2 regions of the Rhodoferax mekongensis genome follow, and region 2 is predicted to be linked to the other one. Evidence: riboswitches for the same ligand, from Rfam matches in the RefSeq annotation. Region 2 holds a riboswitch; the other holds the start of a gene.

Region 1 (11,145 bases), 180 kb from region 2:
AAGCCTTTGTAGCTTTCAAAACGAGCGACCTTCTTCAGGTCGTGTGAGCCCCCGGTATTGAACTGAATGGGGTACTCCGTGGTCTTTTCATCTTTGACCTTCAGTAGCTTCCCCGTGTTGGCAAATGTCCATCCATGGAACGGGCAAGTGAAACTACCTTTGTTGCCGTGTTTGCGCCGGCACAACATGGCACCCCTATGAGCACAAGCATTGATAACTGCATTCAGATTTCCATCTTTGCCGCGCGTGATGACGATAGGTTGGCGGCCGATGTAAGTGGTGAAGTAGTCGTTGATCTCAGGTATCTGGCTTTCGTGCGCCAAGTACACCCAGTTGCCTTCAAAGATGTGCTTCATCTCCAGTTCAAAGAGATCTGGATCAGTGAAGATGTCGCGTCGGCAGCGGAAAACGCCGTTTTCCTTGTCGTCCTGCAAGGCCGTGTTCAACAGCTTTTCAACGTCGGCATATTTATCGACGGATACGGTTGTGGTCATGGGAGTGCATCCTTAGGGGTGAGGTCATCCGCCGCGACAAACGTCGCGGTTTCTTTCAATCGGAAAAACAGGGCGGGGCCGGTTTAAGTGATGCCGGTCTGGCCCTGGTCAAATATCAGGCTGCCATGCGAGGGCGGTCGACAAGCTGGTTGTCCACGCCGTCAACCAAAGCGCTGAGAGTGATGTCGAACTCGATCTCTGCGAAAGGTGCGCTCAGGCCATTTGCCTTGATGCTTGCGGCATCTTTGCGTTCCACCAATGGGGGAACCAGTCCTTCCCGGGTTGCATAAGCAAAGTCATCATTCACCAATGGATCGCCATCGATATTGATTTGGGTAGTCAGCTTGCGATGGCCATCTGCAGAGACAAAGAAATGAATGTGAGCGGGACGATTGCCATGGCGACCGATTTGGTTGAGCAAAGCTTGGGTCGGACCATCCGGTGGGCAGCCATAGCCGACTGGAACAATGCTTTGAAACTTGTAACGACCCTGAGCGTCCGTCACGATCGTGCGGCGCATATTGAAGGGTTTTTGCTCGCCTGTAGGATCAAAATGGGAGTAGAAGCCTTTGGTGTTTGCGTGCCACACCTCCACTGTTGCCCCAGCGGCCGGCTTGCCGCTCGCATCGAACACAGTGCCATGCATGATCAGCGTTTTGCCAGCCGTATCACTGCCATCGTCCAGCCGGGCAAATCCTTGGGCTACTGGTGCGCCTGCCACGTACAGTGGTCCTTCAATAGTCCGAGGTGTTCCGTTCACGATGCCAATAGCAGCATCTTCTGCATCCATGCGCATATCGAAATAACGGTCCAAGCCCAATCCGGGGGACAACAAGCCAGCCTCGCTGCGCGCGCCAAGTTGGTTCAAATATGCGATGCCTGCCCAGTATTCATCCGAAGTGATGTCCAGATCTTCGATCGCCTTGAACAAGTCCGAAAGGATCCGGTGAACGATCGTCTTGGTTCGAGGATTGCCGCCTTTTTGCGTCATTCCACTTGCCAGTTTCAGGAAGTCTTGAACTTCAGATGTATTAAAGATTGCTACGGTCATGGTTGTCTCCTTGTATGGATGGGTTACTACTTGGGAAAATTGGGGCCTTGGATTTACCTGTTACCCCTTGGAAAAATCAGTGGGTGGACACCTTTGGGGTGTTGAGCTTTCGGACCTTGTCACGACGGAAGAACTCCAATCGCTCTTCGTCCAAGCTGATACCTAGACCTGGGCTGGATGGAACCTCAAGGTGGAAGTCCCGGTACTCCAGGGGCTTGGTCAGAATTTCTTCTGTGAGGAGCAGGGGGCCGAACAATTCAGTGCCCCAGCGCAGTTCGCGGAATGTCGAAAAGACATGGGCTGAGGCAATCGAACCGACAGCGCCTTCCAACATCGTTCCGCCATAAAGAGCGATGTTTGCGGCCTCTGCGATACCTGCAACTTGCTGTGCCGCTTGAAGTCCGCCGGATTGCTCAGTTTTGATTGCGAAAACATCTGCGCCTGCGAGCTTTGCAATGCTGAAAGCTGAGGCGGGTCCAACTAGTGATTCGTCCGCCATGATGGCGATGGGGTACTTACCTGTGAGTCGCGCCATCGCTTCGATGTGGGCGACCGGTTGCTCTACCAATTCGCAGCCGGCATCCACCAGCCCTGCTAATCCGTAATGCGCTTGCAGCTCAGTCCACGCCATGTTCACATCCACCCGGACTGAGGCTGAGTCACCCAAAGCCCTCTTAATGGCTGCAACATGCGCGACGTCCTCACGGACTGACTTGCGACCGATCTTCAGCTTGAATATGCAATGCCTTCGCAGTTCCAACATTTGTTGGGCTTCATTGATGTCGCGCTCGGTATCACCTGATGCCAAGGTCCATGCAACCGGTAAACGGTCGTGCTGTCGTCCACCCAAAAGTTCTGAAACTGGCAATCCGACCCGGTGGCCCAAAGCGTCAAACAGCGCGGTTTCAACGGCACATTTGGCAAAGCGGTTTTCACGGATAGAGCTGTTGAGTTGTGCCATCAATGCCGACACACGGTTGGCATCCTTGCCCACCATCTGTGGAGCGAAGTAGGTATCTATTGCCAACTTCATACCCTCGGGGGATTCACCGCCGTAGGCCAGTCCGCCGATTGTTGTTCCCTCTCCAATGCCTGTAGTTCCATCGCTGCATCGAACGCGGACAAGCATGAGGGTTTGGCCATTCATGGTGGCCATCGACAATTTGTGGGGGCGAATGGTTGGCAGGTCAACCAACAGGGTCTCCACCGATTCAATCGCGATGGTTCCGCCTGTCATTCCCAAGGGTGCGTGTGAAAGAGGTAGAGGTGTGTGTTGCATGGGTGGTATTGAAATGCGCCAGGCGTTTTCAATCCAACACCGAATTAGTCTTGCTCCATACCTATTTCATATAGTTATGATGTTTTGTGTTAAATATCAATGACTTACAGAGCACCCATCCTTGATTGGTATGGTTTACCCTAATGGACTTACGTCAATTGCGCTATTTCGTGGCTGTAGCTACGACTAAAAACTTCACTCGTGCAGCTGAGCAAATGCACATTGCTCAGCCGCCCCTTAGCCGCCAGATACAGCTATTGGAGGAAGAGCTTGGTGTGGTCTTGATACAGCGCGACAGTCGGCCTTTGCGATTGACCGAGGCGGGGCGGGCGTTCTATGAGCAGTCGTTACAGGTGCTGCACAGGGTTGAGCAAATGAAAACCGGGGCCCGACAAGTAGGGCGGAATCAGCGGCAATCCGTCTCTATTGCGTACGTTGCTTCGACACTGTACGGCGGGCTTCCCATGTTGATCCGTATGTTTCGCAAGCGATATCCCGACACTGACGTGAACCTTGTAGACCTTAGTTCAGTCCATCAAATATCCGAACTGAAATCCGGACGAATTGATATTGGCTTCGGACGTATCCGGACCCGAGACGCCTCTGTCTCCAGAGTGGTGTTGCGAGAGGAGCGACTGGTAGTTGCATTACCTCCAAGTTCACCGCTGGCAAGCACCAACGAGCGGATCTTGCTCAAGGAGTTGGCGGGTCAACGTCTCATCGTGTTTCCGAAAGAGCCGCGTCCCAGCTATGCGGACCATGTGTTGAGTCTCATCCATGACCAGGATATTCAACTCAGTGAAGTACACGAGGTTCGAGAGTTGCAAGCAGCACTTGGCTTGGTCGCATCAGAAATGGGAGTCTGCATCATCCCCGCTGCGGCTCGAGCAAGGACAGATTTGGTCTACAGAGTCATTGAGGATGAACGGGCTACTTCCCCCATCATCTTGAGTCATCGATTGAACGACGATTCTTGGTATATCACCGCGATCAAAGAGCTGATTGTTGAAATGTATGCCCAGAATCCTCCATGGCTTGACATGGAGACTAATGCCTTCCCCTCATCACTCAGCAAAGAGGCTTTGGCTGCTCGTGTTGATGAGAAATCTCGACCGAGATCGAGCTCAAAAAAGAAACAGACTGATTAAAGTGCAGACCCCACGGATGATTTGTTGCCTTGTCTCGCATTGATGTCCGGGACAATTAGAAGTGCTGTCGGCCTAGCATTTTCGAAATACTGGACGCTGCCGCCAAGAGCGGTTCGAGCATCCTCTCCTGCATTACGGAGGCACTAGTTCGGTTGGCTTGCCCGCTGATGTTCAAGGCGGCCAATATGGTCCCGTTGCGATCGCGGATGGGAGCGGCCATTGAAATCAAGCCTTCTTCCAGCTCTTGGTCGACTTGCGACCAGCCCTGCTGCCGAATCTGCGCAATGCAGTCCATCAGATCCTCAACACTCACCTTGGTTTTCGGGGTGCGCGCCATAGGTTTTGACTGGATCAATCTCGTCCGTAACTCATCTTCTGGTAGTCCGGCAAGCAGCATCCGACCCATGGATGTGCAATAAGCAGGAAGCCTCGATCCAACACCTAAGTTGATGCTCATGATTTTCTGTGTTGGCACTCGGAGTACATACACGATGTCCGTGCCATCGAGAACCGCGGCGGAGCAGGACTCTTTCACATCTGCCACCAGCTTTTCCATGACAGGTTCAGCGAGGTTCCAAAAAGGCAGCGAAGAGAGATAGGCAAAGCCGAGATCAAGGATCCGCGGTGAAAGCTGAAACAAGCGTCCATCGTGTCTCACATAACCCAATGTATGCAAGGTCAACAAGATGCGCCTGGCACCGGCGCGCGTCAGGCCTGTTCGCTCGGCAACTTCTGTAAGGGTCTGCCTCTGAGATTCAGCGCTGAATGAACGGATCACCTCAAGCCCACGGGCAAAAGATTGCACGTAGTTGTCCCCGGGTTCTTGCGGGAGAGAGGCTTCATCAGTGGGTGATTTGGTCATTAGCGATTTGCGAGTAGGTGTTGCCACATTGTAAAAACCCTTCTAGAATTCTAATAACGAACAAGAGTTCAATATGCGAACAATTTAATTTCGCTTCCATATCCTTGCAAAGGTATTTCCATGATTAACAAGATTGCGTTGTCAGTTGCGGACGCATTGGTCGATGTGAAAGACGGCTCAACAGTGATGATTGGCGGCTTCGGCACAGCCGGTATTCCCATAGAGTTGATTGATGGTCTGATAGAGCAGGGCGCAAAGAACCTGACATTGGTCAACAACAATGCCGGCAATGGCGATACCGGTCTGGCTGCTTTGCTCAGCGCTGGCAGGGTTCGCAAAATCATCTGCAGCTTTCCCCGTCAGGCGGACAGCCACGTGTTTGATGCCCTGTACCGGAGCAAAAAACTAGAGCTGGAGTTGGTGCCCCAGGGTAACTTGGCTGAGCGAATTCGCGCTGCTGGTGCAGGAATAGGCGCTTTCTTTTCTCCAACTGGGTACGGTACAGATCTGGCGAAAAACTCTGATGGAACAGCACGCGAAACCCGGGAAATCGACGGCAAGCACTTTGTCTTGGAAATGCCAATTCATGCGGATATCGCATTGATCAAGGCGGAGGCTGGTGACCGTTGGGGCAACCTGACCTACCGAAAAGCAGCGCGTAATTTCGGACCCGTAATGGCCATGGCCGCCCGTAAAACCATTGCAACCGTCCACGAAATCGTGGAGTTGGGCAGCCTAGACCCCGAGTCCATCATTACGCCTGGAATCTTTGTACAGAGCATCGTAAAAATAGACCGTGTGGCAACTCAGGCCGGCGGCTTCAAAAAGGCAGCATGACCATGAATTACAAAAAACGCAGCAAAGACGAGCTGGCCGCACGTGTGGCACAGGACATTTTTGATGGGGCTACGGTTAATCTAGGAATTGGGATGCCCACCCTGGTTGCAAACCATATTCCACAGAACATGGAAGTCATTCTCCATAGCGAGAATGGAATTTTGGGAATGGGACCTGCGCCCCAATCGGGAGATGAGGATTACGACCTGATCAATGCGGGAAAGCAACCCGTAACTTTGCTCAAGGGCGGTGCCTATTTCCACCATGCAGACAGCTTTGCCATGATGCGTGGAGGTCATTTGGACATCTGTGTACTTGGTGCATTTCAGGTGTCCTCAACGGGAGACCTTGCAAACTGGAGCACCGGCGAAGAGGGTGCAATTCCTGCGGTGGGAGGTGCCATGGACCTTGCAATTGGCGCCAAACAAACCTGGGTCATGATGGATTTGCTGACGAAATCTGGACAGAGCAAAGTTGTACCGACCTGTACCTATCCACTCACGGGCATTGCCTGTGTCAAGCGAATCTACGCGGATCTCGCGACCCTGGACTGCACTCCCCAAGGCCTCAAGTTGGTGGATAAGGTGGATGGTCTATCCCATGCAGAACTCGAACAACTCTTAGGAATGCCTGTCGGCGTTTGAACATCTGATCCAGAGGAAAACAACTATGCAACATGCATTCATTTGCGATGCAATTCGCACTCCCTTCGGTCGCTACGGCGGCGCACTCAGTAGCGTTCGCGCTGATGACCTGGGCGCCATTCCCTTGAGCGCGCTGATGGCTAGAAATCCCAACGTGGACTGGCATTCCATCACTGATGTGATTTATGGTTGTGCCAATCAAGCCGGTGAAGACAACCGCAATGTGGCTCGCATGTCCAGTTTGCTCGCCGGTTTGCCCATGGAAGTACCTGGTTCAACGGTGAACCGACTGTGCGGTTCTGGCCTTGATGCACTTGGCACAGCTGCCCGGGCCATTAAGTCCGGTGAGGCACAGCTCATGATTGCAGGAGGTGTGGAAAGCATGAGTCGGGCGCCATTTGTAATGCCGAAAGCAGAAGCTGCATTCAGCAGGGCCAACGCGATCTACGACACCACCATTGGGTGGCGCTTCGTCAACAAATTGATGAAAGCGCATTACGGGGTGGATGCAATGCCAGAGACGGCAGAGAACGTAGCTACCGACTACAACATCAGTCGCGCAGATCAAGATGCCATGGCCTTCTCGAGTCAGAGTAAGGCGATCGCTGCACAGCGCGCGGGCTATCTGACACCTGAAATCACACCGGTCACAGTCGCCCAAAAGAAGGGGGACTCCGTTGTGGTGGATACGGACGAGCATCCGCGAGAAACCACCTTGGAAGCACTCGCCCGGTTAAAGCCCGTTGTCCATCCGAGTGGGACGGTCACTGCCGGAAACGCGAGCGGTGTGAATGATGGAGCTTGCGCTTTGCTTCTGGCAAGTGAAGATGGCGCCAAACGCAATGGCCTGACTCCGCGAGCTCGTGTTGTGGGTATGGCGACGGCGGGCGTAGCTCCACGCATCATGGGCATTGGCCCTGCACCCGCAGCACACAAAGTGCTTGCACTGACTGGACTTACCCTTGCGCAAATGGATGTCATTGAGCTTAACGAGGCCTTTGCAGCCCAAGGTCTCGCAGTTCTGAGGATGCTAGGGTTGCAAGATGATGATCCCCGAGTGAATGCTTGGGGTGGCGCCATTGCTCTGGGTCACCCTCTCGGTGCGAGTGGTGCACGGCTCGCCACTACCGCAGTGAATCAGCTTCACGCCTCTGGTGGTCGCTATGCACTCTGCACCATGTGTATTGGTGTGGGGCAGGGGATTGCTGTCGTATTGGAGCGTGTGTAACGCAGTTGACCGACAGTCAGCGAAGCTGTCTGTCGGTCAACGCAAGCCTACTGGAGTTTAGGCTGGAACAGAGGCCTTTGAACCAGCAATCCCATAGCGAACAGCTTGCCGAATAGAGCTCTGCACCGCTGTGCCTACCAAGTCAGCGGTGATTGCAGACAAGGTCCACCCCAAGTGGCCGTGCCCTGTGTTGTAAAAAACGTTGGGCTTCGAACCAGCGCCGACGCGCGGCATCATGTTCGGCATCATGGGTCGGAGACCTGCCCACGGAACGACCTGCCGGGTGTTTACCCCGGGGAAGCATTGGTTGACCCACTCTACGAGGGGACGGATTCTGTCTGCACGAATATCTTTGTTGTAACCGTTGAACTCAGCGGTACCGGCGACTCGGAAGCGTTCTTCACCAAGGCGACTTGTGACCAGTTTGGTCTCGTCGTCCAAAAGACTGACTACTGGTGCCGCGGCACGACTTTCAGCATCCAAGAGATTGACCGTAATGGAGTAACCCTTGACAGGGTAGATATTGACGCGGTCACCCAGCTGAGAAGCAAATTGACGACTTCCCACTCCACTACACACCACCAATGCATCGAAATAGTGGGAGCAAGTTCCCTCCGCTTCTTCAGTGATGACCGTGGCCATATTCCCGTCACTGATCAGCTGTTTCACCTCTTGACCATAAAGAGTCTTGACACCCAGACGGACACAAGCTGCAGCGAGACCTTGGGTGAATTTGTGGATGTCGCCAGTTGAGTCACTTTCAGTGAAATAGCCCCCGTAGTAACTACCTGCCAAAGTGGGCTCGATGGCCCGCATTTCACTGGGGGTAACTGCACGCCGAGAGAGGCCACCGCGAGCAAGTAATTCAGAAACTTTTCCGGCGTGTTCGAAACCTTTCTTATCGCGATAGATATGAAGGATTCCCTCTTGCTTCAAGTCGAAATCCACTCCCTCTTCTTGAGCCCAAGCGAAAAGATGCTCCCTGGCAGCGATTGCTAACTTGGTTGTCTCAATCGTGTTTGTTTTGTAGTGGGGGATATTGCTAATGAATTCGGCAAACCACGACATCTTGTGCCAGCTCGGCGCCGGATTGACCAGGAGCGGCGCATCACTTCGGAGCATCCATTTCAAGCCCTTCAAAATCGTGGACCAGTGGGTCCAGACTTCGGCGTTCGACGCCGAGAGTTGTCCACCGTTCGCGAAGGACGTCTCCATCGCGGAGTACCGATTCTTCTCAAAAAGCGTGACGGAGAAGCCCCGTTTTACCAAGGCATAGGCGGTCGTGACACCGGTGATGCCACCGCCGATAACTGCTATCGTTTTCATCATTGAACTCCAGAATGTCAGGGTTGCCCTAGGGCAGACTGGACGTACGTGCACCATGCACGACGAACACCCCCTCTGTTGGATACCTGAGAGATTCACGCCCGGCCGTTTGGCAGAGTCGTTTGCTCCTTCGGTGTGCCGGATGACAAAGCCAGCAGCTCTTCAGAGTTCAACGCTTCAAACCGGTCCTTTTGCCTGAGAGTTTCCGGGGCGGTTGCTCCTTCGGCGCAGGGTACTTCTCGCGAAGCGCCCTGTCTCTTCCGGTTCAAAGATATTAGAAACCTACGCTAGGAAACGTTCCGCCAAATGCACCCAATAGGCTGCGCCGATAGGAATGTTTCGGTCTTCGAAATCGTAATTGGGGTTGTGCACCATGCAAGCACCATGTCCACCGGTAGAGGCGTCTCCATTGCCAATGAACAAATAGCTGCCTGGAACTTTCTCCAGCATGTACGCGAAATCTTCACTGCCTGTTAATGGCTCGGTTTGCTGAACAACGTTTTCAGGCCCCACGAGATCAATAGCAACTTCACGTGCCAAAGCAGTTTCTGAAGCAGTGTTCACGAGTACCGGATAGCCTGGCAAGAACTCGACGCGAGCCGTCACACCAAAACTTTTGGCCTGAGCCTCCACCAAGTCAACGATGCGTTCTCGTAGCAGCAGTCGTACACCGCGATCCAGGGCACGAACGCTTAGTTTGAGCGTAGCCGTTTGGGGAATGACATTGTTTGCGACACCAGATTGAAATGCGCCAACCGTTACGACTGCCGTCTGAAGGGGGGGCACATTGCGGGAGACGATAGTTTGCAAGGCCATGACGATAGATGCCCCTGCGACTACTGGATCAGCACCCAAATGCGGCATAGCCCCGTGGCTTCCCTTGCCTTCGATATGCACGAGGATGTTCTCGCTCGAAGCCATGGTCGCCCCGTCCCGAAGCAATAGCTGTCCTCGCGGAAATCCAGGCATGTTGTGCATGGCAAATACGGCATCGCAGGGGAAACGCTCAAACAAGCCGTCTTCCATCATCTTGCGAGCCCCACCCAAGCTTTCCTCGGCGGGTTGAAAAATCAGGTTCAACGTTCCTTGGAAATTGCCTTTGGAGGCCAGGTACTCCGCCGCTGCCAGCAACATTGCCGTATGACCATCATGGCCACAGGCGTGCATCAGACCTTCATGGCAACTGGCATGGGGCAATCCCGTGGCTTCCTGGATGGGCAGTGCATCCATATCTGCCCGAAGCCCGAGTCGACGTGTACCGTTCCCCTTGCGCAGCTGTCCCACCACGCCCGTACCACCCAAGCCCAGAGTGACTTCGTAACCCCAATCTCGCAACCGTTGCGCGACGATGTCGCTGGTGCGGAACTCCTGGAAGCCGATTTCAGGATGCTGGTGCAAGTCTCTGCGCAGCGCGGTGAATGTTTCCGCGCTGGACTGCAGCGCGTCCAAGACCGACGACATGGGTTTACTGCGGCTCGAGATTGATGGACTTGGCAATCGCACGGAACTGTGCAGTGCCATCAGCGTAGGCCTTTGCCACTGCGTTTAACTCCAAAGGTGGTGGTGTCAATAGGCTGTTGGTGTCGAGGGCAGCGTCAATAGTTGGTTCCTTCAGCGTCTCTGTAATGGCCTTGTGAATCGCAACCACCACAGGTTCTGGGGTGTCCTTCTTCACGAAGTAACCAGTCCAAATGTTGAAGGTGAAGTTCTTGAGCGATTTGCTTTCAGAAATGGCCGGGAAGTCCTTGACGCCATCCAAGCGTGTGGGGTTGAGCATGGCCAGCACTTTGACCTTGCCGGTTTTGTGCAGCTCGAGGTATTTCTTTCCGTAGGGAGCGAGGAAGATGTCTACCTGCTTGGCCATCAGGTCTTGCTCTGCAGGCGCTGCTCCCTTGTAGGGCACGTGGATCATGGGAATGCCGGTAACCTTGGAAAGGTGCTCCCCCAGCAGGTGGTAGAAGGAGCCGGGTCCTGCGCTGGCATAGGTCACAGGCTTACCCTGCGCGGCCGCCTTGCGCGCATATTCAACAAACTCATCCACGTTATTGACTGGCAAGTCGGATCGGGCCAAAAAGCCAATCTGCGCCGTGGCAATCATTTGTACAAGGCGGAAATCCTCACTTTTGAACTTGATGGCTGAAATCGCCAATGGCGCAAGAATCAGCTCATTCGGTGAACCTTGAAAGATCAAGTGTCCATCGCTGGGGGAATTCAAGACCTTTTGTGCTGCGATGGAGCCGCTGGCGCCGCCAAGGTTGTCCACGATCACCGGTTGG
Region 2 (11,145 bases):
GAGCAAGAGCAATGTGTTTTACGTGGACGACCAGGTGCTGCCGCAGACACTCGAAGTCATCCAGACACGGGCAATGCCCTTGGGCATTGAAGTGCGCACCTGCTCAGGACCAGAAGCGCTGGAAAACGAGAGCTTTGCGGTCCTGCTGCAGTACCCCGGCGTGGATGGCGTGATCCGCGACGACCGCGCCTGGATTGAAAAGTACAAGAGCAAAGGTGGCGTGGTCATCATGGCTGCGGACCTTCTCGCCCTGACACTCTTGGTATCCCCAGGCGAAATGGGCGCCGACATCGTGGTCGGTACCACCCAGCGCTTCGGCATGCCCCTGTGCAATGGTGGCCCGCATGCCGCTTACATGGCCTGCCGCGATGAGTACAAGCGCTCCTTGCCCGGCCGTTTGGTGGGTGTGAGTGTGGATGTGCATGGCAACCCGGCCTACCGCCTGGCCTTGCAAACCCGCGAGCAGCACATCCGCCGCGAAAAAGCCACCTCCAACATCTGCACTGCGCAGGTGCTGCCCGCCGTCGTGGCCAGCATGTACGCGGTCTACCATGGCCCCGAAGGCCTGATCCGCATTGCCACCCGCGTTGCCACCTTGACCAGCATCCTGGCACAGGGCCTGGCCAAGCTGGGCTTTACCGCCATGCACCACGAAACGGCGTTCGACACCTTGTGCATGAAGACCGATGGCGCTACCGATTCGATAGCTGCCCGCGCACTATCCATGGGCGCCAACGTGCGAAAAGCCTGGAAAGACTACATCTGCGTGTCGCTGGACGAAACCAGCACACGCGAGGATGTGGCGCTGATCTGGTCTTTCTTTGCAGAGCCCGGACAGGCGACGCCGAAGGTCGAGGACTTTGAAGCCACTGCAGCGCCGCGCATTCCCGCGGAACTGCGTCGCACCAGCAAGTTTTTGACCCACCCGGTGTTCAACACCCACCACTCCGAGACCGGCATGCTGCGCTACATCCGCATGCTGAGTGACAAAGATTTGGCGCTGGACCGCAGCATGATCCCGCTGGGCTCCTGCACCATGAAGCTCAACGCCACCAGCGAGATGATCCCCATCACCTGGCCCGAGTTCGCCAACATCCACCCCTTCGCACCCGCTGACCAGCGCGAAGGCTATGCCGAGCTGGACGCGCAGTTGCGCGCCTGGCTGTGCGCCGCCACCGGCTACGCAGGCATCAGCCTGCAGCCCAACGCGGGCAGCCAGGGCGAATACGCTGGCTTGTTGGTCATCAAGGCCTACCACGAGGCCCGTGGCCAGGGCCACCGCAACATCTGCCTGATCCCCAGCAGCGCACACGGCACCAACCCTGCCAGCGCCATGATGGTCGGCATGACGGTGGTGGTCACCAAGTGCGACGACAACGGCAACGTGGACATGGCCGACCTGCAGGCCAAGTGCGAGCAGCACAGCGCCAACCTGGCGGCGGTGATGATCACCTACCCCAGCACCCACGGTGTGTTTGAAACTTCGGTCAAAGAGCTGTGCGCCCTGGTGCACCAGCACGGCGGCCGCGTGTATGTGGACGGCGCCAACATGAACGCATTGGTGGGCACTGCGGCTCCCGGCGAGTTCGGCGGCGATGTGAGCCACCTGAACCTGCACAAGACCTTCTGCATCCCCCACGGCGGTGGCGGCCCCGGCGTGGGCCCTGTGTGCGTGGTGGAAGACCTGGTGCCGTACCTGCCCGGCCACGCTACCGGCGGTGTGCCCGGCACAGGCGCGGTGAGCGCCGCACCTTTGGGCAACGCAGCCGTGCTGCCCATCAGCTGGATGTACTGCCGCATGATGGGCCCGGACGGCCTGCAGCAAGCGACCGAAGTGGCCATCCTGAGCGCCAACTACATCAGCGCCCGCCTGGCCGACCACTACCCCACGCTTTACGCATCGGCCAATGGGCACGTGGCGCACGAGTGCATCCTGGATTTGCGCCACTTCAAGGAAACCTGCGGCGTGATGGCCGAGGACGTGGCCAAGCGCCTGATGGACTATGGCTTCCACGCGCCCACGCTGTCCTTCCCCGTGCCCAACACCTTGATGGTGGAACCCACCGAGAGCGAGACACTGGCCGAGCTGGACCGCTTCATCGACGCCATGATCGCCATCCGTGGCGAAATTGCGCAAGTCGAGGCCGGCGTCTGGCCCCAGGACAACAACCCTTTGAAGCATGCTCCCCACACCGCTGCCAGTGTGATCGGCGCCGCGTGGGACCGCCCCTACAGCCGTGAGGTCGGCGCCTTCCCGGTAGCGACCCTGAAGGCGGCCAAATACTGGCCTACCGTAGGTCGGGTGGACAACGTGTATGGCGATCGCAATCTGTTCTGCAGTTGCGTTCCGGTGGGTGAATACGCCGCGTCCTAAGGGAGCTGCATCGACCATTCACCATGGTTTTCAGGGCGGCTGTGCATTGCATGCCGCCGCCCTTGCCGGGCTGGCCCCGGCATCGCAGCGGGAGAGCCTGCCGCCCACCCGGGCAGCAGCGCCGAAGGAGCAACCACCCCGGAAACTCTCAGGCACCCAGGACCGCTGCGATCTGGGACGAAAGTCCCTTTGCACTCTGAAGAGCTGCCGCGCACTTGTCCGCCGGCACACCGCAGGAGCAAGCCCGCCGTCCACAAGACAGCGGGTGAATCTCTCAGGTCTCAAACAGAGGGGGTCGTCACCTGCACATGGTGTGCGGGTGGGCGACTTCAATGTTTGCGACTGATTTGCGAGAGAGCTCTTTATGAAACACATTGCCATCATCGGCGGCGGCATCACCGGCGTTACCAGCGCCTACACCTTGGCCAAGGCCGGCTACAAGGTCACCCTGATCGAGAAGAACCGCTACGCGGGCATGGAAACGTCCTATGCCAACGGCGGCCAACTTTCGGCCTCCAACGCCGAGGTCTGGACCCACCCCAGCACCCTCGTGAAGGGGCTGAAATGGATGTTCACCAAAGACGCCCCCTTGCTCATGAACCCCGCGCCCACCTGGCACAAGCTGAGCTGGATGACCGAGTTTGTGGCCTCCATCCCAAAATACCGCGAGAACACCGAAGCCACCACCCGCCTGGCCATTGCAGCACGCGAACACCTGTTTGCCTGGGCGCAGGCGGAGGGCATTGACTTCGACCACCAGCGCAAAGGCATCCTGCACATCTACCGCAACAAGGCAGGTTTTGAGCACGCGGGCAAGGTCTCCACCATGCTGGCCGCGGGCGGCCTCTCGCGCCGCACCGTCACACCGGAAGAAATGCGCTATATCGAGCCCACCCTGCAAGGCACTTACTACGGCGGTTACTACACCGAGAGCGACTCCACCGGCGACATCCACAAGTTCACCCACGGCCTGTCGCAAGCCTGTGCACGCCTGGGCGTGACCACGCTCTACGGCCACCAGGTCGCCAGCGCTAGCACCGACGGCACGGTGGCCACCTTGGAGCTGCAACACGAGGGCGGCACCGAGACCCATCGGTTTGACGGCGTGGTGGTGTGCGCCGGTGTGCATGGCCGCGGCATTGCGGCGCAGCTGGGCGACCGGCTGAACATCTACCCGGTCAAGGGCTATTCCATCACTGTGCAACTGAACGACGAAGCCAGCCAACAAGCCGCGCCCTGGGTCAGCCTTCTGGACGACGAGACCAAGCTCGTCACCAGCCGTCTCGGGGCAGACCGCTTCCGCGTGGCAGGCACCGCCGAGTACAACGGCATTGACTACGACATCCGCGCTGACCGCATCCGCCCGCTGATTGCCTGGGTGAACCAGCTCTTCCCCGGTGTGAACACCCGCCGCTGCGAACCCTGGGCCGGTCTGCGCCCCATGATGCCCAACATGATGCCCCGCGTGGGCCGCGGCAAGCGCAACAACGTGTTCTACAACACCGGCCACGGCCACTTGGGCTGGACGCTCTCGGCCATCACCGCCCACCAGTTGGCCGGGCATGTGCACCAGCAGCTGCCGGCCTGATCTACCATTTCTCATCGCCCTTAGGACATCACCATGGCAGTCTCCGTATTCGACCTGTTCAAAATCGGCATCGGTCCCAGCAGCTCGCACACGGTGGGGCCCATGCGGGCGGCCCGCCTGTTTGTAGGCCGCTTGCAGCACGAGGGGCTGCTGGCGCGCACCACCACCGTGCGCTGCTGGCTGCATGGCTCACTAGGCGCCACCGGCAAGGGCCACGCCAGCGATGTAGCGGTGCTGCTGGGCCTCTCCGGCCTGGAGCCGGACACGGTGGAGGTAGAGCAGATTGCCCCCACGCTGGCCGACATACGCGGCAACAAAAGCATCCAGCTGGCGGGGCAGCACGCGATTGCCTTCAACGAAAAAGACGACCTGCTCTTCATGCGCGCGCCCCTGCCCTTCCATGCCAACGGCATGCGTTTGGTGGCGCTGGATGCGGCTGGCGAAGAGCTGGCCAACCGGGTGTACTACTCGGTCGGCGGCGGCTTTATCGTGAGCGACGAAGTGGCCGCCGACGGCAGCCGCCAAAAGGTGATCGCTCCGGACGCCACCGTGCTGCCCCTGCCCTTCACCAGCGGCGAAATGCTGCTGGAGGTTGCGCGCCGCGAAGACTTAAGCATTGCCCAGGTGATGCGCCGCAACGAGCAGCACTGGCGCAGCGATGCCGACATCGACACCGGCCTTCTGCGCATCTGGAATGTGATGCAAGACTGCGTGAAGCGCGGCTGTGCGACCGAGGGCGTGCTGCCGGGCGGCTTCAAGGTCAAGCGCCGTGCCAAGGCCCTGCGTGATGCGCTGGTGTCCAAACCTGAGGAGGCCTTGCGTGATCCGCTGCAGGTGCTGGACTGGGTCAACCTCTATGCCCTGGCCGTGAACGAGGAAAACGCCGCAGGCAGCCGCGTCGTCACCGCACCCACCAACGGGGCAGCAGGCATCATCCCCGCCGTGCTGCACTACTACAGCCGTTTTGTGCCGGGCGCGAGTGATGCCGGTGTGATCGACTTTTTGCTGACCGCTGCGGCCATCGGCATCCTGTACAAAGAGAACGCCTCCATCAGCGGCGCTGAGGTGGGCTGCCAAGGCGAAGTGGGCGTGGCCTGCAGCATGGCCGCCGCCGCCCTTTGTGCGGTGATGGGCGGCACACCCGAGCAGGTGGAGAACGCCGCCGAAATCGGCATGGAACACCACCTGGGCCTGACCTGCGACCCGGTGGGAGGGCTGGTGCAGATTCCGTGCATCGAGCGTAACGCGATTGCTTCGGTCAAAGCCATCAACGCCGCCCGCATGGCGCTGCGAGGCGACGGCAGCCACTTCGTGAGCCTGGACAAGGTCATCAAGACCATGCGCGAAACCGGCGCGGACATGAAGACCAAATACAAAGAGACAGCCCGCGGCGGGCTGGCGGTAAACATCGTGGAGTGCTGATCGGCATGGCCTGAGCGCCCTCGCGAAGGCACAATTCCTGTTTACTTCAAGGGAGTCGGGTCATGCTCAAAAGTGCGTTGTTTGCGTTAACGACAGCCGTTGTTTTGACGGGCTGTGCGAGCCTGCCAACGAGCGCACCCGGTGGGGGTGGACGGCGTGGCGTGCGTCGGCACCCCGCAGGCTCCTGAACAAGGCGTGCAAGCCTCCGACAACCCGGCCTTGATGGCCATGGTCCGACTGCCCAGCGACAAAGGAGGCGTGTGCGAAGCCAAGGTGCTCGCGGTCACCGCACCGGTGGTGCTGTACCGGGTGTTTGATGCCGACAAGCCCTACACCCAATGGGGCGGCTGGTGGTCCCTTCAGCCACCTTCGGGCACCAAAGAGCAGTACCGTGCGGACAATGCCATCTGCCCCGAGTGGAGCCCTTTGAACAAAGTGGTGTCCTGCCAGGTGCGGCCCGGCAGCCAGCTGGTGATTGGCACTACCCAAAGTGCGCAGTGTGCCGATGGCAGCATCTACCCCAAGACAGCCCAGACCCAAGTGTTTGTGCCCAACGACAGCCGCGCCGGCATCGTGCATGTGGGCGCGTGCAGCGCAGTCAGCGACTGGCCTTGAAGCCAGCGCGTTTCGAGTTTTTTTGCTAAAGACCAGTTTGGTATCCAAAGCCCGTTAGGACCAAAGTGAAACGTTTATCGATCTCGCTTATCTCTCTGCCCTTAATGGCGATGTTTGCGTTTTCGCTCGTTGCGTGTATTGGCCCTGCAGGATGCACCGCTAGCGAATGGATTGCCGCCGGCATGGTGATGCCCGGCTTTGTGATTGTTCTTTTCATGCCCATGCCTCTGCTACTTGCCGGGGCCCTATGGCTTCTTTTACGCTTACGCCTTACAGCGGCATGGCACTTTCTGCTTTCAGGTGCAATCGTCGGCTCGGTTTCTGTGTTGCCGTACGTCTGGCGGACTCTATGGGGGTCTCGATTGGACTGGAGTTATCGGCTTGCGCAATTGAACGGGGTTTGGGGACCGGCAGCAACAACAACGGCAGTAATGGGGGTAATCTGGTTAGCAGCAATCTGGCGCAATCAAGAATTTGCACGGAGAGATTGACCGCGAATTTTCGACATCTATCACTTGCTTAAACAGTATCCAGTTTAAGTACTTTCTCAGCACTAACAAGGATACATAGCTCCTAAATCAATAGCTGCCCGCGCATATTCCATGAGCGCCAGAGGCCGAAATCATTTAAAACTTCGCCTCGATAATCCCTTGGCATGATCAATCGCACCAGGCACTTTCACACGCTAAGCCAGCGCGTTGCGCACGATGGCCGCGCGCAGGCGGGTCAGCTCTTCTACACCCAATATGTCGCGCAGCTGCGCCACGACGCGGCTGACGGCGGCTACATCGGTGATGGGTTCGCCTTCCCACTCGGTGCCCATGTGCTCGGTGCCCAGCACTTCGGCGAACTGGCGGTAGGTTTCTTTCATTCGCGCCATGTGACCTTCGCCACCTGGAAACAAACGCTCGGCGCGGTCGTTGGCGCCTATGCGGCGCAGGGCCCGCTCAAAGGGTTCCAGCCGGGCCTCTACATCGCGGGTGATCCAGAGCACGTATTTCTGTTTGATTTGCAGCAGGCGGTCGGAGTGGTCCAGGGCTTCCTGTGTGGGCCCTTCGCGGAACAGGGTCCGCAATGCGGACAAGACTTCAGCCACATATTCCTCGCAAAAGGCCACGTGCTTGTCAAAGGCGGTAGACGCCATGTGCGAGCCTGCCGCGAGTGAAAACCGCTGCTGGGATTCGGAGAGCTGGTTATCCTGCTGGCGCTTGGCCTGCTCACGCAGGATGTCCACCACCACCGCAGACAGCGCGCCGAAGATGGGCACAGCCGCCAGCGTTTGCACCAGCTCACCATGCGGCAGCAATAGCACTATGACGAGCGCGACGAGGATGACGGCCAAGAGAGCCAGAATGTGTTTGCGTTGCATACGTGCGGGTACAAGCTTTACCAAAGTACGACTGTAGCGCGACAGCCAACATCTGCTTGCAAGCGCATTACACAGCTTTACCCACGTTTGCCGGAGCTGCAAACCTGCTTCACAGCTGGCGCGCACCATGAAGGTCCCTTCACTTAGGAACCTCTCCATGAAAAAACTGTTGATCACGTCTTTTGTTCTTGGCTCTTTGGCTGCAGGCTCAGCGTTTGCAGCTGGCCCTGCCGGCGGCACGGATCTGTCCGGCTTCAGCATCGGCACCAATGCCGAATTCTCCCGCGGCACGGTGAGCGCCAACGACGGCAGCTCAGACGGAGGCGCCACCACCAGCGCCGGCATTAATGCCCGCTACGACTGGTCGCTGACCCCTACTTTCGCAGTGGGCTTGGGCGCAAGCTACAGCACCGGTAACCATGCGTTCGGCAGCTACGCCAACGGTACCGCCGCCACGGTGAACAACCGCTACTCGCTGGACATCGTGCCCACGGTGGCCCTGTCCAACAACTACCAGCTCTACGGCAAGTTGTCATCCATCTACGGCACGGCCGCCAGCACCGATGGCGTGGCCACCAGCAATGTGCAGGGCGTGGGCTACGGCATCGGTGTGCGCAAGATGCTGGATAAAAACCTCTATGTGCAAGCCGGCTACGACCTGAACAAATTCAACGACATCACCTACAGCAACGGCACTACGGCTGCGCTGCAAGAGAACGTTTACAGCATCGGTATCGGCTACAAGTTCTAAGGTCCGTCAGACCTTGAACTGGTCCACGGCGCGCTGAAGGTCCTGCACCCGCTGGCGCATGGCCTCAGCCGCCCCAGCAGTGTGGTTGACCTGCTGGTGGTTGCTGCGTGTGTCTGCACGCATCTGAACCACCGCGCTGCTGACCTCTTGCACGCTGTGACTTTGCTGCTGACTGGCCGCCGAAATTTCGCCCAGGATTTCGGTGACCTGGCGCACAGCGTTCACAATGTCTTGCATGGTGTTGCCGGCGCGGCCCACCAGCTGGGAGCCGCTTTCCACCTGCTCTGCCGAATGGCTGATCAGTTGGCGGATTTCTTTGGCAGCCTCTGAGCTGCGCCCGGCCAAGGAGCGCACCTCGCTGGCCACCACGGCAAAGCCACGGCCTTGCTCTCCGGCCCGGGCCGCCTCTACGGCTGCATTGAGCGCGAGGATGTTGGTCTGGAAAGAGATGCCCTCAATCACCGCAATGATGTCGACCACCTTGCGCGAACTGTCGGTAATGGCCTGCATAGTGCTTACCACTTCCCCCACTACCTCACCGCCACGCTGGGCAATGCCGGATGCGCTCACCGCGAGAGTGCTTGCGCTTTGGGCGCGCTGTGCGTTTTCGCGGACGGTCGAGGTCAGCTCTTCCATGCTGGCTGCCGTTGAGTCCAGCGCGTGGGTTTGCATCTCAGTGTGTTGCAAAAGCTGGGCGCTGGCGTGCGCAATGTCACCGCTCGATGCCGTCAGGGGTTGCGTGCTGTCCTTGATGCGGGTTACCAGGTCGGTGAGCGTGTCTTCCATGGTGCCCATGGCGTCCAGCAGGCGGCCGAACTCGCCGCCGCGGGTGTTCTCAAAGTCGTGGCTCAAATCACCGGCAGCCACCGTCTCGGCAATGTGAATGGCATCGGCCAAGGGGCTGGAAATACTTTGCACCTGCCGGAACGCGGAGAACACGCCTAACAACACCGCCAGCACCGCAAACAGCACCATGCTGCTTTGCGCTTCGCCCGCCAGTGTTTTAAATTGCGGGGCTTGCGCCACAACGGCATTGAGGGCGGAGTAACCGCTGTACAGAACCGCCAGTGTAAGCGCGAGCACCAGCGCATAAGTCAGCGCCATGCGCCGGCTCAAGGTCATGGAATCAAAAACGGGCATAGGCGTTCGGAGGGTGAATATGGATTGCAGGAATGCGATCACTCCAGTGTAGGCACATGCCTGCAAGCCTTAACCCCGAAAAAAGCGGGGTTTACCCGCAGCACGGCCCTAACCTAAAAAACAGGTCATGTTGATCCAAGACCCTTCTCTTTGCCGACAATGGTGTTTTTTTAGTCGCACGAGAAAACTCCCTATGCAAGCGCCCCATGCCCCCCTGCCCCAATGGTCCGTTGCCTGGCCTGTGATTGCCTGGTGCCTGCTGGCTGGCAATATGGCCGGGCTGGCGGGCGGCTGGTGGGTCGCACTGCTCGCTGCCGGGTTGATCGGCGCCGTGCTATCCGCAGTGCACCATGCCGAAGTAGTGGCCCATCAAGTGGGTGAACCGTATGGCACCCTGGTGCTGGCGCTGGCCATCACGGTCATTGAGGTGGCCCTGATCGTCTCCATGATGCTGGCCGGCGGTCCGCAAACGACAGCGCTGGCGCGCGACACCGTGTTCGCCGCCGTGATGCTGATCCTGAACGGTATTGTGGGCCTGTGCCTGCTGGCGGGTGGCAGCAAGCACCGGGAGCAGACCTTCGGCCAACTGGGCGTAAGTGCGTCGCTCACCACGCTGGCCGCCATTGCCGTATTGACGCTGGTTCTGCCCAACTACACCACCAGCATTCCAGGCCCCATGTACAGCCCCAGCCAGCTGGCGTTTGTGGCCGTGGTGTCTCTGGTGCTGTATGGCACTTTTGTGCTGGTGCAAACCGTACGACACCGCGACTACTTTTTGCCTCAGGATGCTGAAGATGCCCACGCGGAGCCCCCGGGCGTCAAAGTGGCCATGGCAAGCGGAGGCCTGCTGCTCATGGGCCTGGTTGCCGTGGTTCTGCTGGCCAAGGCCTTGGCACCCACCATTGAATTGGCGGTAGAACAGGCAGGAGCACCCAAGGCAGTGGTGGGCATCATCATAGCCATGGTGGTGCTGTTGCCCGAAGGGCTTGCCGCTTTCCGGGCAGCCCAAGCCAACCGCCTGCAAACCAGCCTGAACCTGGCATTGGGTTCAGCATTGGCCAGTATCGGTCTGACTATTCCGGCAGTCGCTATCGTGTCATTGGCCACCGGCTGGACACTCACTTTGGGACTGGACGTGAAGTCGGTGGTGCTCCTGCTCCTGTCTTTGTTTGTGACCAGCTTGTCATTGAGCACGGGGCGCACCACGGTGTTGCAAGGCACGGTACATCTGGTGCTGTTAGCCACCTACCTGTTTACCACCATCGTGCCATGAATCTGCCCAAGGCTTGACCGATATCAATTCGACCCGCCCGCAGCCGGCTACATTGCCCCCCAGAGGACGCAACATGCCAAACTTTTTCAGGGCCTTGACCATTGCCGCTGCGGTGTTGACGCTGCTGCCTGGCTGCTCGCCTGGTGAGCCAGAGCGTGCCCTGACTTACAGCCAACAGGCACGCGAGGGCACGGTGCCTGTGTACCGGTTTGCCGTCCATCCCCTGCATAGCCCGCACAAGCTGCTGCAAACCTACCAGCCCTTGATCGACTACCTCAACGCCCATCTCATCAACGCCCATCTGGAGGTGGAAGCCTCCAAAGACTACGGAGCCTTTGAGGCCAAGGTCAGCGCATCCGAGCCAGCTTTTTTGTTGCCCAACCCGGTGCAGACCCTGCTGGCGCGACAAAAAGGCTACGAGGTCATGGCCATGGCCGGCGATGCCAGCGATTTCAAGGGCATTTTCATCGTACGCAAAGACAGCGGCATTCGCCAGCCGCAAGACCTCAAGGGCAAGACGGTCAGCTACCCTTCCCCCACTGCGCTGGCAGCAGCCATCATGCCGCAGTACTACTTGCATCAGCAGGGGATAGATGTACAACGCGATGTTAAG

Evidence for each region. Region 2 has a riboswitch for glycine ahead of RAN89_RS09730 (D-amino acid dehydrogenase). Riboswitches for the same ligand answer to the same signal wherever they lie in the genome.
Region 1: it holds a riboswitch for glycine, as region 2 does, so the genes downstream of both, RAN89_RS10595 (D-amino acid dehydrogenase) here and RAN89_RS09730 (D-amino acid dehydrogenase) in region 2, are expected to answer to the same signal.

Annotation. Positions count from the first base shown of each region.
Region 1 covers NZ_CP132507.1:2,181,326-2,192,470, forward strand. The annotation lists gene RAN89_RS10555 (Rieske 2Fe-2S domain-containing protein) at 1-494, opposite strand, end outside; gene catA (catechol 1,2-dioxygenase) at 610-1,545, opposite strand; gene RAN89_RS10565 (muconate/chloromuconate family cycloisomerase) at 1,622-2,782, opposite strand; gene RAN89_RS10570 (LysR family transcriptional regulator) at 2,968-3,972, shown strand; gene RAN89_RS10575 (IclR family transcriptional regulator) at 4,028-4,834, opposite strand; gene RAN89_RS10580 (3-oxoacid CoA-transferase subunit A) at 4,955-5,671, shown strand; gene RAN89_RS10585 (3-oxoacid CoA-transferase subunit B) at 5,674-6,315, shown strand; gene pcaF (3-oxoadipyl-CoA thiolase) at 6,341-7,543, shown strand; gene RAN89_RS10595 (D-amino acid dehydrogenase) at 7,601-8,869, opposite strand; glycine riboswitch at 8,935-9,042, opposite strand; glycine riboswitch at 9,043-9,142, opposite strand; gene RAN89_RS10600 (M20 aminoacylase family protein) at 9,152-10,330, opposite strand; gene RAN89_RS10605 (tripartite tricarboxylate transporter substrate binding protein) at 10,335-11,145, opposite strand, start outside.
Region 2 covers NZ_CP132507.1:2,000,765-2,011,909, reverse strand. The annotation lists gene gcvP (aminomethyl-transferring glycine dehydrogenase) at 1-2,374, shown strand, start outside; glycine riboswitch at 2,453-2,549, shown strand; glycine riboswitch at 2,561-2,673, shown strand; gene RAN89_RS09730 (D-amino acid dehydrogenase) at 2,739-3,962, shown strand; gene RAN89_RS09725 (L-serine ammonia-lyase) at 3,996-5,384, shown strand; gene RAN89_RS09720 (hypothetical protein) at 5,499-5,999, shown strand; gene RAN89_RS09715 (hypothetical protein) at 6,685-7,368, opposite strand; gene RAN89_RS09710 (outer membrane beta-barrel protein) at 7,526-8,119, shown strand; gene RAN89_RS09705 (methyl-accepting chemotaxis protein) at 8,126-9,259, opposite strand; gene RAN89_RS09700 (calcium:cation antiporter) at 9,453-10,532, shown strand; gene RAN89_RS09695 (PhnD/SsuA/transferrin family substrate-binding protein) at 10,606-11,145, shown strand, end outside.